One region of the Bradyrhizobium sp. USDA 4011 genome, then DNA from elsewhere that is predicted to be linked to it. Evidence: predicted binding sites of a transcription regulator. Region 1 holds the regulator's gene; each other region holds the start of a gene.
The links. The regulator LexA, encoded in region 1, represses DNA repair genes until DNA is damaged. The targets are predictions, from matches to a motif close to TGTTCNNNNTGTGTTCNG.
Positions count from the first base shown of each region.

Region 2: ACVW1C_RS01265 (single-stranded DNA-binding protein) is a predicted target of LexA. The motif match lies at 1,569-1,586, and genes of this name have one in related genera.
Region 3: uvrA (excinuclease ABC subunit UvrA) is a predicted target of LexA. The motif match lies at 1,876-1,893, and genes of this name have one in related genera.
Region 4: ACVW1C_RS13600 (ribonuclease T2) is a predicted target of LexA. The motif match lies at 1,350-1,367, and genes of this name have one in related genera.

Region 1 covers NZ_JBSSGG010000001.1:8,295,758-8,299,967, forward strand. The annotation lists gene ACVW1C_RS39425 (ComEC/Rec2 family competence protein) at 1-884, shown strand, start outside; gene ACVW1C_RS39430 (hypothetical protein) at 881-1,108, opposite strand; gene ACVW1C_RS39435 (hypothetical protein) at 1,254-1,682, opposite strand; gene lexA (transcriptional repressor LexA) at 1,940-2,644, opposite strand; gene ACVW1C_RS39445 (molybdopterin molybdotransferase MoeA) at 2,876-4,087, opposite strand; gene ACVW1C_RS39450 (HAD family hydrolase) at 4,101-4,210, opposite strand, start outside.
Region 2 covers NZ_JBSSGG010000001.1:236,531-240,740, reverse strand. The annotation lists gene ACVW1C_RS01275 (IS4 family transposase) at 1-142, opposite strand, end outside; gene ACVW1C_RS01270 (outer membrane protein) at 567-1,310, opposite strand; gene ACVW1C_RS01265 (single-stranded DNA-binding protein) at 1,754-2,248, shown strand; gene ACVW1C_RS01260 (DUF2306 domain-containing protein) at 2,505-2,903, shown strand; gene gyrA (DNA gyrase subunit A) at 3,140-4,210, shown strand, end outside.
Region 3 covers NZ_JBSSGG010000001.1:240,885-245,094, forward strand. The annotation lists gene ACVW1C_RS01275 (IS4 family transposase) at 1-800, shown strand, start outside; gene ACVW1C_RS01280 (outer membrane protein) at 995-1,624, shown strand; gene uvrA (excinuclease ABC subunit UvrA) at 1,982-4,210, shown strand, end outside.
Region 4 covers NZ_JBSSGG010000001.1:2,895,589-2,899,798, forward strand. The annotation lists gene ACVW1C_RS13585 (DUF3617 domain-containing protein) at 1-309, opposite strand, end outside; gene ACVW1C_RS13590 (hypothetical protein) at 353-652, opposite strand; gene ACVW1C_RS13595 (hypothetical protein) at 819-1,295, shown strand; gene ACVW1C_RS13600 (ribonuclease T2) at 1,474-2,097, shown strand; gene ACVW1C_RS13605 (23S rRNA (adenine(2030)-N(6))-methyltransferase RlmJ) at 2,258-3,118, shown strand; gene ACVW1C_RS13610 (cold-shock protein) at 3,378-3,590, shown strand; gene ACVW1C_RS13615 (outer membrane protein) at 3,864-4,210, opposite strand, start outside.

The DNA.
Region 1 (4,210 bases):
ATTTCCACCGCGTGACGCCCTACGGGCTGCTCGCGAACCTTGCGGCGATGCCGGTGGTGTCGGCGGTCGTGATGCCGGCCGGCCTGCTCGGGCTGCTCGCAATGCCGTTCGGCTTCGACGGCGTGTTCTGGGCGATCATGGGGTTCGGCATCGACTGGATGATCCTGGTGACGCAATGGGTCGCAGCGCTGCCGGGCGCGGTCGGCCGGATGGCGGCGTTCGGGATCGGGCCGCTGATCGTCGCAAGCGCGGGCCTCGTCCTGCTCGGACTGTTGCGGACGCCGCTGCGCTGGTCGGGTGCGGTGCTGCTGGTGGCGGCATCGGTCTGGGCGTTGCGGGTGCCGCAGCCGGACGTGCTGGTCTCCGCCGACGGCCGCAATGTCGCGGTGCGGGGCGGCGACGGCCGGTTGCATCTGATGCACAGCGCGAAGGACGCCTTCCTCGTCAAGGAGTGGCTGGCGGCGGATGCTGACGCGCGGACTGCCACGGATTCCTCGCTCGGCGAGGGCGTCTCGTGCGATCCGAGCGGCTGCGTGACCCAAGGGCCGGGCGGCGCCTTCGTCGCGCTGGCGAGCCGGCCGGAGGCGTTGGCCGACGACTGCGACCGTGCGGCACTGATCGTGACCGCGCGGCCGGCACCGCGGGACTGCGCGGCCTCGGTGATCGAAGCCGAGCGGCTGCGGCGCCACGGCGCGCTGGTGCTGCGGCGCATCAGGGACGGCTACGCCATCGATGCGGTCAAGCCCGGAGGGATCGACCGGCCGTGGTCGCCAGCGGTTCCCGGCGATGGCGAGAGCGAGACGACGCTGCGCGCGCCCGCCAGCGCTCCGCGGCCCGCCGTCGATGCGACGCCGGCCGAGACCGATTTGCAGGGCGAGGATTAGCCGTTGTCGGGTGAGGGGCCGGTCGGCAGCTCGAACAGGCCGAGATGGTATTCGTCGGAGTCGGGGCCGGCGTCAGGCTTCTTGACGAGGGTGAAGGAAGCCTCGGGGAAATGCTCCCAGACCTTCAGGTCGTCAGCCGTCACCGTCAGCCAGCCGAACCGGAACATGTAGCGGCCCGGCTCCGTGACGCGTCCAGCCTTTTGCCATGTGACCTTGTCGACCACCACGCACGTCCTCCGTGCCCGATGATGCGCCAAGGCGCGCGCCGACGCAATTCTCCAACCGCGCCCCGGAACCCGACGTCCGGGGTCGCTCGAAATCGCTTAGGTCATCCGCCGCTGAACAGCTCATTCCGCGGCGACGATGCGCTCAACCCAAAAACAGCGACGCAAATGCGGAGGGCCGCCGCTCCACAACCTTCGGCTTCTGCTCGACCAGCGGATGCAGTGCCGGCAATTGCAGCACGCTGACACGTTGTCCCTCGACGAGCTGGGTCACCAGCACATGGCTGCCGTCGGGGAATTCGACCGCGTCATGATGGCGATCGGGAACGTCGGGCTCGACTTCGTTGAACACGCCGACGCGGAAGTTCATCGTCTTGGTCCAGATCCAGCGGCTGTCGTAGCGAACGTTCTCGGCGAAAGCGAGCTCGGTGCCCGGCAGCATGCAGACCGCGACAGTGGGATCGGTCTCCGAAGCAAAGCCGCGGGTCGACGTCCCGCGGAAAGTCGTGGTGATTAGCGTCTCTCCAACAATGGCGGGGCGCGACGCCACGGCGTGCAGACTGTAGTCACACATCGGATGGCTCCTCTAATCGAGGTAGCGACCAGTGCCTCTCCTTGAGGCATAGGGCCTCTACCAGAGTGGACGATAGCGAACGAGTGTCTCCTCGTTTCTGGGCGATTGTACGACTGGTCGCCCAACGCCTCCGATCACAAACACGCGACGCTGCGTGAGAGGTATCGGAGCGCATCGGGCAAACAGCACGTTACGCTATCATTCAAGGAACGATCCGATGTGTCGCTCGTTCCCGGCCGCCGCAAGTATTTGGAAATTCAGTATTTGCGATAGAGGCCGATCAGCTTGCCCTGGATGCGGACCCGGTTCGGCGGCAGGATGCGCACTTCATAGGCGGTGTTGGCCGGCTCCAGAGCGATTGATGCGCCGCGGCGGCGGAAGCGCTTCAGGGTGGCTTCCTCCTCGTCGATCAGCGCCACCACGATGTCGCCGGTGTTGGCGACGTCGTTGCGCTGGATCAGCGCCATGTCGCCGTCGAGGATGCCGGCATCAACCATCGAGTCGCCGCGCACTTCCAGCGCATAGTGCTCGCCGGAGCCTAGCATGTCGGGCGGTACGCTGATGGTGTGGCTACGGGTCTGCAGCGCCTCGATGGGCGTACCGGCGGCGATCCGGCCCATCACGGGGACCGCGACCGGACGGTTGCCGTCGTCCTCGGTGACCGGCGGCGTGCTGGTGCGCTTGCCGAGGGTGCCTTCGATCACGCTCGGGGTAAAGCCGCGGCGGCCGTTGCCGCCGCCGGCCGAGAGTTCTGGCAGCTTGATGACCTCGATGGCGCGGGCGCGGTTGGGCAGGCGGCGGATGAAGCCGCGCTCTTCCAGCGCAGTGATCAGGCGGTGGATTCCGGACTTCGAGCGCAGGTCGAGCGCATCCTTCATCTCGTCGAACGAGGGCGGTACGCCGGCCTCTTTCAGACGTTCATTGATGAAACGCAGAAGTTCGTACTGTTTGCGCGTGAGCATCTCGAGTATTCCCCCGGTTGGTAGCGTCGTTCGATTCCGAGACTTTTCAGGCGGGGCCAGTCCTCAGGAGCACGGTGCTCATCACAAGCGCTCCCTCGCGGCCTCCCATTTGTACACACCAGTACTCGAAACAAATCATGAACGGACACTATATGTTCGATATGTGTTCCGCAACCACTTAATTTCCGGTGAACGCATCCGGCAACGCACAATCCGCGGGCTGTGCGAGCCTCACTCAGGCAGCATCAGGATCTCGCATTCGCTGCCTTTGCCGGCGGCAGGCGCAAACGGCGGACGCACGAGAAGTGCCTGTGCCGCAGCGAGATTCCCGAGCAGCGACGAGTCCTGCTGCATCACAGGCGTTGCGATCAGCGTGCCGTCCGCGCGCTCCTCGAGGCGCGCGCGCAGATAGTCCTCGCGCTGGTCGTTGGCGGCGAGGTCGCGGCCGAGCAGGGCGCTGGCACGGACGTGATGGACGGTCTTTCGCCCGCTTAGCGCCCGAATCAACGGCACCAGAAACAGGAAGGCGCAGACATAGGAGGACACCGGATTGCCGGGCAGGCCGATCACCCGCATCGCGCCGAGCCGGCCATGCATCATCGGCTTGCCGGGCCGCATCGCGATCCGCCAGAACGCCATCTCGACGCCCTCGGCCTCAAGCGACTGCTTGACCAGGTCGTGGTCGCCGACCGAGGCGCCGCCGGTCGTGATCAGGATGTCGGCACCGGTCTCGCGGGCCCGGCGGATACCGGCGGTGGTGGCCTCCACAGTGTCGGCGGCAATCCCGAGATCGACGGTTTCGGCGCCTTCGGCGCGCGCCAGCGCACGCAGCGCATAGCCGTTGGAATAGACGATCTGGCCAGGGCCGGGCGCCGAGCCCGGCATCACCAGTTCGTCGCCGGTCGCCAGCACCGCGACCTTGGGACGGCGGTGCACCGCGAACTCCGGATGGTTCATGGCGGCCGCAAGCGACAGCGCGCGATCGGAGAGGCGGCTGCCGGCCGCGAGCAGCACGTCGCCTTCACGGAAATCGACGCCGGCCGGGCGGATGTGCCGCCCGGCGGTTGCGGCCTCGCTGATCGTGATGTGATCGCCGTCGACGGCGGTGTCTTCCTGGATGATGACGGCGTCGGCGCCATCGGGGATCACGCCGCCGGTGAAGATCCGCACCGCTTCGCCGGCGCCGACCGTGCGCTCGAACGGCCGGCCGGCGGCGACTTCGCCGATCACCCTGAGCCGGGCCTTCAGAACACCAGCGTCGGCCGCGCGCACGGCGTAGCCGTCCATCGCCGACATCGGCTGCGGCGGCTGGGTGCGCCGGGCGGCGAGGTCGCGGGCCAGGGTGCGGTGGTAGGCGGCATCGAGCGCGACCATCTCCTCCGGCAGCGGTTCGGCGCCGGCGAGGACGGCGGACAGGGCATCGGCAACCGGCATCAGGGCCACGCTCGGAGCTCCTTCAATCCAAATGTTCAATACCAAGTGCAGTCAGAGCCCTCGCCACGTCATCCGTCGATGTCACGTGGATGGCATGAAGGCCGCGCGCCCGCGCGCCCTCGATGTTGGCGG
Region 2 (4,210 bases), 8.1 Mb from region 1:
AATACGCAAGGATCAGCCGCAGCAAATCAACCGCATTGGTGATCTCGCGCGGACGAACAAACGCCTTCGTCTCGCGCGCGCCAACCTCCAGAGCCTCAGCCCCACCAAGCCGAGCAACAACACGCGCCCAGTCTTCGTTCACAAGCGATTCGTGTCTCATCCCTTCTTGGAATCACATACAAATTCAACGCGCAAATCCTATTTTAGCGCCTATGGGCCGATGCCAGCAAAACATTCCTGATTTTCAAAGTCCCAGTCCCATTTTCTTGTTGTCCCTTCAAACGTTGAAGGGAACGTCACAGCAGTGTCGTGTGACGCTCGCGTGTTTCTACATAGAAATCTTGGAAGTTGTGTATCCGTGAAACCACAATGCACGGAAAACGGCCCAGGCGAGGCTTGCGCTTGCTCGCAAGAAGAAAGCTGGCGCAAGACCGGCTCTTGTGTTCGACCACGTTTGATTTGTGGCGCTGGTCCAGTGCGCTCGGCTGCGCAAACAAACGGGCCGCGCAAACAAAAAGGCCGGCGCGAGGCCGGCCTTTCGTCTGGATCAAATCCTTGTCGCGCGATCAGTAGCGCGGAACCACCGGGCCGCCCCACTTGTAGTTCACGCGGACGGTGACGAGGTCGACGTCCTGGCGATCGCGGATGCTGCTGAACAGCGCGCCGGTCGGGGTGGTGAGGTTGTATGTCTTGTCCTGCATGAACAGGTGGTCGTATTCGACACCAGCGGTCCAGTTCGGCGCGAAGCCGACTTCGATGCCGGCGCCGATGGTGCCGCCCCAGCGGGTGTCGCTCGCGCTGCCGGCGAGGACGCCGGTCGGCGTGAAGTAGGTGTTGAAGCGGTTGTCGGTCAGCGCCGCACCGCCCTTGGCGTAGAGCAGCACGTTGTTGACGGCGTAGCCGATCTGGCCGGTGAACAGGCCGAACGCGTCGATCTTGCTCTGGTTGGTGAACAGGCCCGGGAAGATCGCGCTGTTGTTGCTGCCCTTCAGGTCAGCCCAGTCGCCCTGCGCTTCGAGGCCGAACACCCAGGTGCCCGCCTGCCAGCGATAGCCGATCTGGCCACCGGCAACGCCGCCGGTCGCATCATGGCAACCATCCGAGCCAAGCAGGACGCCGCCCGGGACCTGGTCCCAGCAATTGTGGCTCGAGCCCCAGCCGCCGTTGGCGCCGATGTAGAAGCCGCTCCAGTCATAGACGGCGGCGATCATCGGCGGCGCCTTGGTGTAGGGGCGCGCAGCCAGATCCGCAGCCGCGGCAGGCGCAGCGAACGCAATCAGGGCAACCGTGCCGAGCAAAAACTTCTTCATAATCAAACCCCCAGCTCCCAATCGGCTTCCAAAGGTCCCGAAGCGCGATCTCAGACGCGAGCGCCCGTCTGATACTGGTACCTATATCCTGATTCAACCGGAACCGCCGTCTCCCAAATGCAACACTCGCGGACGAAGTGTCGGCGAGGCAAGTCGTTGATTTAAATTACATTTTATTGAAATACCGAGCGCGATGGTGACCGGGACCGAAATCGGCGGCCGCGCCATCGCCATCGGTCGCTTCTACGGCTGGTTGTGGCGAACAAAACTGGAACGGTGTCGGCTGCGGTGCTATACTTTGATAATCGTGGATAACCGCGCGACGGCGAGGGCATCGAGCCGGCACCGGCCGTATAGGTCATTCGCGACGCCTGCAAGTAAGTGGCGATGGTTGAGAGTGGCGGCCGATGTCCGGCGCCCGGTTTTTGAGTGGAGATGATGCGATGGCAGGAAGCGTGAACAAGGTGATCCTGGTTGGAAACCTCGGCAAGGATCCGGAAATCCGGCGGACTCAGGACGGCCGTCCGATCGCCAATCTTTCCATCGCCACCTCGGAAACCTGGCGCGACAAGGGCACCGGCGAGCGCAAGGAAAAGACCGAGTGGCACCGCGTCGTGATCTTCAACGAAGGGCTCTGCAAGGTCGCCGAGCAGTATCTGAAGAAGGGCGCCAAGGTGTACATCGAGGGGCAGTTGCAGACCCGCAAATGGACCGACCAGAGCGGCGTCGAGAAGTACTCGACCGAGGTCGTGCTGCAGGGCTTCAACTCCAACCTCACCATGCTCGACGGGCGAGGCGGCGGAGGCGGCAGCTTCGCCGATGATGGCGGCGGCAGCGATTTCGGCTCGTCCGGTCCGGTCAGCTCGGCGCCGCGCCGTGCGGTTGCCGCCGGCGGCGGCAGCCGCAACAGCGACATGGACGACGACATCCCGTTCTGACCGCAGGTCGCGGTTTCCGCGATCCCGTCAGACGCCGTTCCGTGAAGATTCATTTCCCGGAACGGCGGTATGACGCGTGAGGCTAGGTCCTTGTGTGGATTATGAGGATAACCTCATATCCATCTGATCATATTTAACTAACATCCAGTGGGTCGCACAAGTTCCCTAGACTTTGACACAGGTCGATGTAAATGATATTTACATTGCCCTGCGGCACGTGACGTCTGGCCGCGAGCTTCACTCGAGGGCTGCCATCATGAGCCTCGCGCCTTTGCTCGACGCTGCGCCTGCGATCCCGCTCCATGCCTTTGCCGCGATGGCGGCCTTCGTGCTCGGCTCCATCCAGCTCGCCGCACCGAAGGGCACGCTGCCGCACCGGACGCTGGGCTGGATCTGGGTGATCCTGATGCTGCTGGTCGCCGGGAGCTCGTTCTGGATCCATCAGATCAAGCTGGTCGGCCCGTGGAGCCCGATCCATCTGCTGTCGATCTTCTCGCTGGTCATGCTGGTGCTCGGCGTGACGGCCGCGCGGAGCCACAACGTCCGCCGCCACAAGTTCACGATGATCGGCATTTTCTTCGGTGCGCTGGTCATTGCCGGCCTGTTCACCTTCATGCCCGGGCGGATCATGCACGCAGTGGTGTTCGGGCACTGAGGGAAGCGAAGTCGCGAATGGCGAGCGGCGAATAACGCACGGGGGAACCCGTGTTCCATGCGCAATTCGCCGCGCGCGATTCGCTGCCCGGGCCAAGCCGTGACCGAAGCCGCAAACAAGCCCGTAAGTGCATGAAAAAACGAAGGGAAAAACGGCTTGCCGGAGCCGCGCAAGGGTGGTTATCAGGCCTCCGATGGTCTATATGATTCCCCAGCAGAACTGACCGGATTTCCCCTTTGTCCGAACCCGAAGACGACAAGCCCGGCGAGCCGCCGGTGCCCTCAGATATTCGTCCCGTTTCCATTCTCGACGAGATGAAGAAGTCCTACCTCGATTACGCGATGAGCGTGATCGTGTCGCGTGCGTTGCCCGACGCGCGCGACGGGCTCAAGCCGGTGCACCGGCGCATCCTCTATTCGATGCATGAGCAGGGACACACGCCGGACAAGAAATACGTGAAGTCCGCGCGCGTCGTCGGCGACGTGATCGGTAAATATCATCCGCATGGCGACCAGTCGATTTACGACGCGATGGTCCGCATGGCGCAGGACTTCTCGCTGCGGGTGCCGCTGATCGACGGCCAGGGCAATTTCGGCTCGGTGGACGGCGATCCGCCGGCGGCCTATCGATATACCGAGGCACGGCTGACCAAGGCGGCTCTTGCCGTTCTGGCTGACATCGACATGGAGACCGTCGATTTCCAGCCGAACTACGACAATTCGGAGAAGGAGCCGTCGGTCCTGCCGGCCCGGTTCCCGAACCTCCTGGTCAATGGCGCGGGCGGCATCGCCGTCGGCATGGCGACCAACATCCCGCCGCACAATCTCGGCGAGGTGGTCGACGCCTGCGTGGCGCTGATCGACAATCCGGCGCTCACGATCGACGAACTGATCGACATCATTCCCGGACCGGACTTCCCGACCGGCGGCGTCATCCTGGGCCGCCAGGGCATCCGCTCGGCCTACCATCTCGGCCGCGGCTCGATCGTGATGCGCGGCAAGGTGGCGATCGACACCATCAGGAAAGATCGCGAAGCGATCATCATCACCGAGATTCCCTATCAGGTGAACAAGGCGACGATGGTCGAGCGCATCGCCGATCTCGTGAAAGAGAAGAAGATCGAGGGCATCGGGGACCTGCGCGACGAGTCCGACCGTGACGGCTATCGCGTCGTCATCGAGCTGAAGCGCGAAGCGGTACCCGACGTGGTGCTGAACCAGCTCTACCGGTTCACGCCGCTGCAGACGAACTTCCCGGCCAACATCCTGGCGCTCGATTCCGGCCGTCCGCAGACGATGAACCTGAAG
Region 3 (4,210 bases), 8.1 Mb from region 1:
GTGCGCCGAAGGCAAGCCGCGGTCGGCTGATCCGCATCGTTGACGCCACGACGGTCCCCAAAGCCGGAACCGAGGGCAGGCAAAACAACGCAGTGTGGCGTATCCACAGTGCGTTCGATCTTCCGCAAGAGCGCTTTGGGCACTTCGAGCTGACCGATGAGGGCGCAGGCGAGACACTGGATCGGATACCCGTGACTGCCGGCGAGATCCGTCTTGCCGACCGTGCCTACCTGCAACCAGAGCGCATGGCGCATCTGGTCGATGCCGGCGCGGACTTCGTGATCCGCGCGGGCTGGAAGAGCGCGCGTTGGCTGGATCGCAACGGCAACCTTGTCGATCTCATCGCAGAGCTGCGCAAGGCCTTGGCAGGCGGCATGATCGATCGACCGATCTGGATAGAGCGCAAGTCCGGTGCGCAACCGCTTGCTGTGCGCTTGGTCGCGGTCAAAAAGCCGGCGCATGCGGCCGCGGAGGCGCGACGCAAGGCACGCAGGACAGCCCAGAAGGGAGGCCATCAACTCTCCAGGCAAACGCTTGAGGCCGCAGATTGGGTAATCCTGGCGACCTCGCTCAAGGGCGAGGACTTCACGGCTGCTGACGTCATTGCCCTCTACCGGTTGCGATGGCGGATTGAGCTCGGCTTCAAGCGGCTGAAGAGCTTGATTGGCTTGAAGGGACCTCCCGGAACTGACCAGCGGTCCGCTAAACCCCATATCCTCGCTCACCTGCTGATCACTCTACTGCTCGAGCCGTTGGTCGACGAACTCGAGGACTCTCCCCGCTTGGACGAAGCCGCCTGACCGGACCTTCCGCATGGCGCCTGCTACGTCAGCTCATCGCCTCATTGCTCCAAGCCGTCATTCCCCAACCCACGATCGCTTGTCTGCGCAGAGCAAGCCGTGCTCTCCGGCGACATCTGCGCGAGCCCCCCAGACGCAAGCGCCGCTATCAGGCAATGATCAAACTATCTTAGCGCCTATGGGCATCGGCCGGCATGTTTGCCCTCAGCGCAATTGCACCGGCAATGGCCGCCGATATGGCGGCCCGCGCGCCTTACGTGAAGGCGCCGCCGCCGGCCGCGATCTACAACTGGACTGGCTTCTACATCGGCGGATTCGGTGGCTATGCCAGCGAGGAATCCGGCACCCCGAAGATGGAAGGCGGCTTTGCCGGCGGCACCGTCGGCTACAACTGGCAGGCCGGTAACATCGTGTACGGCCTCGAGGCCGACGGCGCCTGGGCTGACGTCGACGCTTCGGTGAGCACGCTCGGCGTCACCGTGAAGAGCAAGGTCGACGCGCTCGGCACCGCGCGCGGCCGCATCGGCTTCGCCGTCGACAAGGTGCTGTTCTACGGCACCGGCGGCTACGCCTGGGTCGACAACAAGATCAGCGTCAGCGCGCTCGGCGTGACCGCTTCACAGAGCAACTTCCACTCCGGCTGGACCGTCGGCGCCGGCATCGAGGCGTTCATCGCACCGCAGTGGTCGGTCAAGGGCGAGTACCTGTATCGCAGCCTCGGCAGCGAGACCTACTTCGGCGTTCGCTCCCCCGACCTCAACCTGCACAGCGTCCAGTTCGGCGTGAACTATCACTTCGGCGGCCCGATCGTCGCCAAGTACTAAGCCAGGTACTGAGACCGATCTGCGATCAGATCGCACGGAAAGGCCGGCCTCGCGCCGGCCTTTTTGCGTAAGAGCGTTTTCGACCGAAGCGGATCCCGGTTCGCGTAAGGAAACCGCGTCGAAACAGAAATCCAGAGCCCCGTTCCGATTCCATCGGAACGGGCCCTGCCGGAACCGGGCCCTGCTGACGGCTGCTGCCATCAGGCAAACTATCCGTTGATGGACGCGACTCAGCACTGGAAATTGTCGGCCGTTCTTCCTACGTTCCAGTCTTCTCACCCATCGGCGCAAGGTCCCGGTAGCACCGGCGATGCGCGCCCAAAAAAGGCGCCCGATCATGCGCCCGGAAATGTCGCTATGGATGAAGTGCTCAAGGCGAAGCGCCAACAGAACGCCGGCTCCTCATCGCGCGCCATCACGATCCGCGGCGCGCGCGAACACAATCTGAAGAACATCGACGTCGAGATTCCGCGCGACAAGCTCGTGGTGTTCACCGGCCTGTCCGGCTCCGGCAAGTCATCGCTCGCATTCGACACGATCTATGCCGAGGGCCAGCGCCGCTACGTCGAGTCGCTGTCGGCCTATGCGCGCCAGTTCCTCGAGATGATGCAGAAGCCGGATGTCGACCAGATCGACGGCCTGTCGCCGGCGATCTCGATCGAGCAGAAGACGACGTCGAAGAACCCGCGCTCCACCGTCGGCACCGTCACCGAGATCTACGACTACATGCGCCTGCTGTGGGCGCGCGTCGGCGTGCCCTATTCGCCGGCCACCGGCCTGCCGATCGAGAGCCAGATCGTCTCGCAGATGGTCGACCGCGTGCTGGCGCTGCCGGAAGGCACCCGCCTCTATCTGCTGGCGCCGGTCGTGCGCGGCCGCAAGGGCGAGTACAAGAAGGAGCTCGCCGAGTACCTCAAGAAGGGCTTTCAGCGCGTCAAGATCGACGGCACCTTCCATGAGCTCTCCGAGGCGCCCGCGCTCGACAAGAAATTCCCGCACGACATCGACGTCGTGGTCGACCGCATCGTGGTGCGCCCCGACCTCTCCCAGCGCCTCGCGGAAAGTTTCGAGACCGCGCTGAAGCTCGCCGAGGGCCTCGCCGTGATCGAATACGCCGACGCGCCGGCGGCGGCACCGGCCGAGGACAAGAAGAAGACCGCAAAGATCCACGACAAGAGCGGGCCCGAGCGCATCCTGTTCTCGGAGAAGTTCGCCTGCCCGGTCTCCGGCTTCACGATCCCCGAGATCGAGCCCAGGCTCTTTTCGTTCAACAACCCCTATGGCGCGTGTCCCGCGTGCGGCGGCCTCGGCGTCGAGCAGCATATCGACGAGGACCTGGTCATCCCCGACAAGGAGCTGACCTTGCGCAAGGGCGCGATCGCGCCGTGGGCGAAATCGTCCTCGCCCTATTACATCCAGACCCTGACCGCGCTCGGCAAGCACTACAAGTTCACGCTCGATACCAAGTGGAAGGACCTGACCAAGAAGGTGCAGGCCGCGCTGCTGCACGGCTCCGGCGACGACGAGATCAAGTTCTCCTATGAGGACGGCGTCCGCTCCTACGACACCAAGAAGCCGTTCGAGGGCGTCGTCACCAACATCAACCGCCGCTACCGCGAGACCGAAAGCGAATGGGCGCGCGAGGAACTCGGCAAGTATTTCTCCGACGTGCCCTGCGCCGGCTGCAACGGCTACCGGCTGAAGCCGGAGGCGCTGTGCGTCAAGATCGGCGGCAAGCACATCGGCGAGATTTCCGAGCTCTCGGTCAGGCGCGCCGGCGAATGGTTCGAGACCGTGCCGGAAGCGCTGAATGCGCAGCAGAACGAGATCGCGACGCGCATCCTGAAGGAGATCCGCGAGCGCCTGACCTTCCTGCTCGACGTCGGCCTGAATTACCTGACGCTGTCGCGCTCCTCAGGCACGCTGTCCGGCGGCGAGAGCCAGCGCATCCGCCTGGCCTCGCAGATCGGCTCGGGGCTGACCGGCGTGCTCTACGTGCTGGACGAGCCGTCGATCGGCCTGCACCAGCGCGACAATGCCCGCCTGCTCGACACGCTGAAGCGGCTCCGCGACCTCGGCAACACCGTGGTCGTGGTCGAGCATGACGAGGACGCCATTCGCTTGGCGGATTATGTGCTCGATATCGGGCCGGGCGCCGGCATGCACGGCGGCCACATCGTCGCCGAAGGCACGCCCGACCAGATCATGCGCAACCCGAAATCGCTGACCGGCAAATACCTCACCGGCGAGCTTTCGGTCCCGGTGCCCGAGCGGCGGCCGCCCAACCACCGGCGCACCATCAAGGTCATCAATGCCCGCGGCAACAATCTGAAGAACGTCTCGGCCGAGATCCCGCTCGGCCTGTTCACCTGCGTCACCGGAGTCTCCGGCGGCGGCAAGTCGACCCTGCTGATCGACACGCTCTACAAATCGATCGCACGCAAGCTGAACAATGCCAGCGAAGGCGCAGCGCCGCACGACCGCATCGAGGGCCTCGAGCACATCGACAAGATCATCGACATCGACCAGTCGCCGATCGGCCGCACGCCACGTTCGAATCCCGCGACCTATACCGGCGCCTTCACG
Region 4 (4,210 bases), 5.4 Mb from region 1:
GGCATGGCTCTTCATCGACATGCCGGCGACGCTGCACACGCTGTCGCTGACATAGCCGGTCGCGGTCTTCTGGATGTCCTGCTTGGAGCAGACTTCCTTGGCCATCGGCGAGGCCGCCGCGCTCATCTCCTTGTCGGTGGTCTCGTCGGTGCAGTGCTGCATGGTGATTTCCGGCATCGGGCCGCCGGTGCGCACCATTTTCATCTCCCACAGACCGGCCTTGCGGATCGGCAGGTCGACGGCGCTCGCGGCGCCAGTGGACAGGACGAGGCAAACAGCAGAACCAAGCAAGGCAAGCTGTCGGGTCATGCGGTGAATTCCCGGCTGAACGATCGAATGATCTGGAGTGCGCTCAGTAGAGCGTGCGCACCGGTCTCTGGGCCGAACCGTAGGGCACCCAGCGGCAGGCGAACGAGATATAGCCACCCGGGTAGCGCTGCACCCCAAGGAACTTGACCACCTTGCCGTAGGAGGCGCAGTGATCGACGGCGAGCTGCCGCGCGTCGGTCTGGGCCGCCAGCGTATAGGCGATGATACCGCCTGTATCATTGCCCTTGAACGGCGGCACCGGCTGCATCCAGTCGGCTCGCGCCGGACCAACGGCCAGCATCCCGCAAACGGCAACCAGGCACGCGGCCAATTTCCTTCGCATCGCAGACTCCATTTCGCTTGCGACCAACATAGAGCGCGCTGGCGACCATGGAAAGAACGAGCCGGCTGTTGGAGGTGGACTTCTCCGCAGGTGTTGCCGCGCTGCACTTGACCTTGCCGGGGCTTCACGGCACCGTCCGCCGCATCTGATCATCGGGTGGATTCCCATGCGCAACCTGTTCAACTCCCCCAACAAACTCAGCCACACGCTTGGCCTCGGCGCCGCGCTCGTGGTCGGCCTTCTGGCGTTCGGGGGCACGGCTCAGGCCGCCAATCCGTTCGAACTGAATTTCTGGCTGTCCGGCCCGCGCTATGACGGCAATGTGGCCCCCTGCGAGCGGGCCCTGAGCGTCATCAGCGATCAATTCCACGAAAAGGAAGCCACTTTCTGGAATTCGCCGCTCGTGATCACCGGGTTCAGCCGGATCCACGAAACCGCGTTCCGCCCGTGGCAGTCCGATAACATCCCGCGCCGCTATTGCTCGGGCGACGCGATGCTGAGCGACGGCAAGGTGCGCAAGGTGCACTATTCGATCATCGAGGACGGCGGTTTTGCCGGCATCGGCCAGGGCGTCGAATGGTGCGTCGCCGGGCTCGACCGCAACTGGGCCTATAACCCGTCCTGCAGGGCCGCCCGGCCCTGATCTCCGACCAGTTCGGTCAAGACGGAAGCCGCCGCCATTCAGACGGCGGCTTTTTGTTCTTGAAATGTTCTAGCACCCTGCTAGCTTCTGAACGGGTCGCGTGAGGGAGCGTTTGATGCCTCGGTTGGTCACAATTTCCCGATTTCTGATTTCAATTGCCTTTGTTCTGTGCGGCGCGATGGGGGCCTCGGCCCAGGATCGCCGGCAGAATGCGCCCGGCGAGTTCGATTTCTATGTGCTGTCGCTGTCGTGGTCGCCCTCGTTCTGCGAGGCGGCGAGCGAGCGCGGCAACAACGGCCGCGGCACCCAGGCGCAATGCGGCGGACGGCCTTACTCGTTCGTGGTGCACGGGCTGTGGCCGCAATATGAGCGGGGCTTTCCGGAATACTGCCAGCGGCCCTCACCCCGCCTCGCCCGCAACATCATGACTTCGATGCTCGACCTGATGCCGGCGCCCGGCCTGATCTACAACGAGTGGGACAAGCACGGCACCTGCTCCGGCCTCGGCGAACGGGCCTATTTCGAAGCCATCCGCAAGGCCCGCGCCGCGGTAAAGATCCCCGAGGAATTCCTGCAATTGACGGAGCCGAAGACGATCGCGCCCGACGAACTGGAGACGGCGTTCATCAAGGCCAATCCGGGGCTCAGCAACTCCGCGATCTCGGTGACCTGCGACAGCAAGCGGCTCAGCGAGGTACGGATCTGCCTCAGCAAGGATCTGCAATTCCGTTCCTGCGAGGAAATCGATCGCCGCGCCTGCCGCCGCGATCAGGTGCTGATGCCGCCGGTTCGCGGCGGCTGAAGTCTCGTCCGCGTCAGGGCCGGGCAAACGCGCGTTGTCGCGCCGAGTGTCCCGGCCATGGACGCCATCGCGAAACTGACGAGATGAGGCATAGATGCCCGGGACAGGCCGGGCATGACGCAGTACAACATGCGCACCCTCTGGAGCGCAGCGTCATCGCATGAACTATCGTCACGCCTTTCATGCCGGCAGCTTTGCCGACGTCATCAAGCACATCGTGCTGGTGCGCATGCTCACCTATCTGCAGGAGAAGCAGGCGCCGTTCCGCGTCATCGACACCCATGCCGGCGCCGGCCTCTATGATTTGACGTCGAGCGAAGCGCAGCGCGGCGGCGAATGGCTGACCGGCATCGCGCGGCTGATGCAGGCGCGGCTGTCCGACAAGGCGTTGCCGCTGATCGCACCCTATCTCGACATCGTCAGGGCATTCAACCCGAGAGGCGAGTTGAAAGCCTATCCCGGCTCGCCGTTGATCGCGCGGGCGCTGCTGCGTCCGCAAGACCGTATGACGGCCTGCGAGATCGAGCCCGTGGCGCGCAAGCAATTGATCGATGCATTGCGACGCGATGTGCAGGCGCGCGTCGTCGATCTCGACGGCTGGATGGCATTGCCCGCATTCGTGCCGCCGAACGAACGGCGCGGCCTGGTGCTGATCGATCCGCCATTCGAAGCGAAGGACGAGTTCGAGCGGCTGGCGAGTGCCTTCACCGAAGCGTTCGCGAAGTGGCCGACCGGCACGTATCTTTTGTGGTACCCCGTAAAAACCCGGAGAGCTACCGACGAGCTCGCGCGCAGCGTGGCTGCAGCGACAGCAAGCAGTCGGCCCGCAGGCAAATGCTTGCGTTTGGAATTCAGTGTGGCGCCACAAGAAACCGGCGCAGGCCTCGTTTCCACCGGGCTTTTGATAGTGAATCCGCCGTGGACGCTGGCGGGCGAGCTGAAGATCATCCTGCCCGAACTCGAGAGACCGCTTGGTCAAGGCGGCGCCGGACGCTTCAGACTCGAAACGCCTAAACCTTGATCGGTAGCACCCACTGAAAAGTTCTATTTGAGCATAGGCAACGCGCGCGGAACCGTATTATGCTCATCTTGTTACGACTGGCTTTACGTTCCGCTTCCGCGAATGGTTGCGGCGGAGTGACAAGGCCGAAATAAATCCAGGCAGACCGGCGGCGTGACGCCGGCCTGTTCAGGTGGCCAAGCTTCCGACAAGCGAATGTCGGTCAACCGCTACGCGGCGTGCGCGTAGCGGTGGAGCAATACGGGGGAGGAGTTTCCCGATGGCCATGACTGGGACAGTCAAGTTCTTCAACGGAGAGCGTGGCTATGGCTTCATCAAGCCTGATGATGGCGGCCGCGATGTGTTCGTTCACATCACAGCTGTCGAGCGTGCCGGCTTGAAGGACCTGACTGAAGGACAGCGCATTACGTTCGAGGTTGAACCCGACAAGAAGGGCAAGGGCCCGAAGGCGGTCAACCTGGTGGTTTCATGACGAGCGCGCGCGGTGCGTAGCTCGTAATGAACGGCGAATGAAGCGTTGCGTCTGAGTTGATTGCCGGGCGCGTGGCTCGCGCCCGCTGCATGATCCTCTGCATGATGCGGACGCGATTGGCGGTGCCCGCATATCCGGTGCGTGCGGCTCACCGACTGGATTCGCGGACGCTGCCGCGCGCGCTCCACGAGTCATGTCCAGGCGATCAGCACAAGAGAAAAGCCCGGCCGCGCGTGGCGCGGCCGGGAGTTAATGGCAGACGTTTTCTTGTTCTCAGAAGTGATAGTTGATGCCGGCGCGAACCAGGCTGAAGCTGTAGCCGTTCGGCGCGCCGCCGGTAATCGTGAAGTTGCTGTTGGCGAGATCGACGTAGAGATATTCGATCTTGGCGCTCCAGTTCGGGGCAAAGCCCATTTCGACGCCGGCGCCGACGGTGAAGCCCGCATTGGTATGCGACTCCGATATGCCGAAAGTCTCGCCGCGCAGTTCGCCGAAGGCAAGACCGCCGGTCGCGTAGAACAGCACATTGTTGACCGCATAGCCGGCGCGGCCGCGCACCGTGCCGAACCACGGGTTGGAGAACTTCCAGGGCGCGAACCGATCGTCGGCGGTGGTGCCCT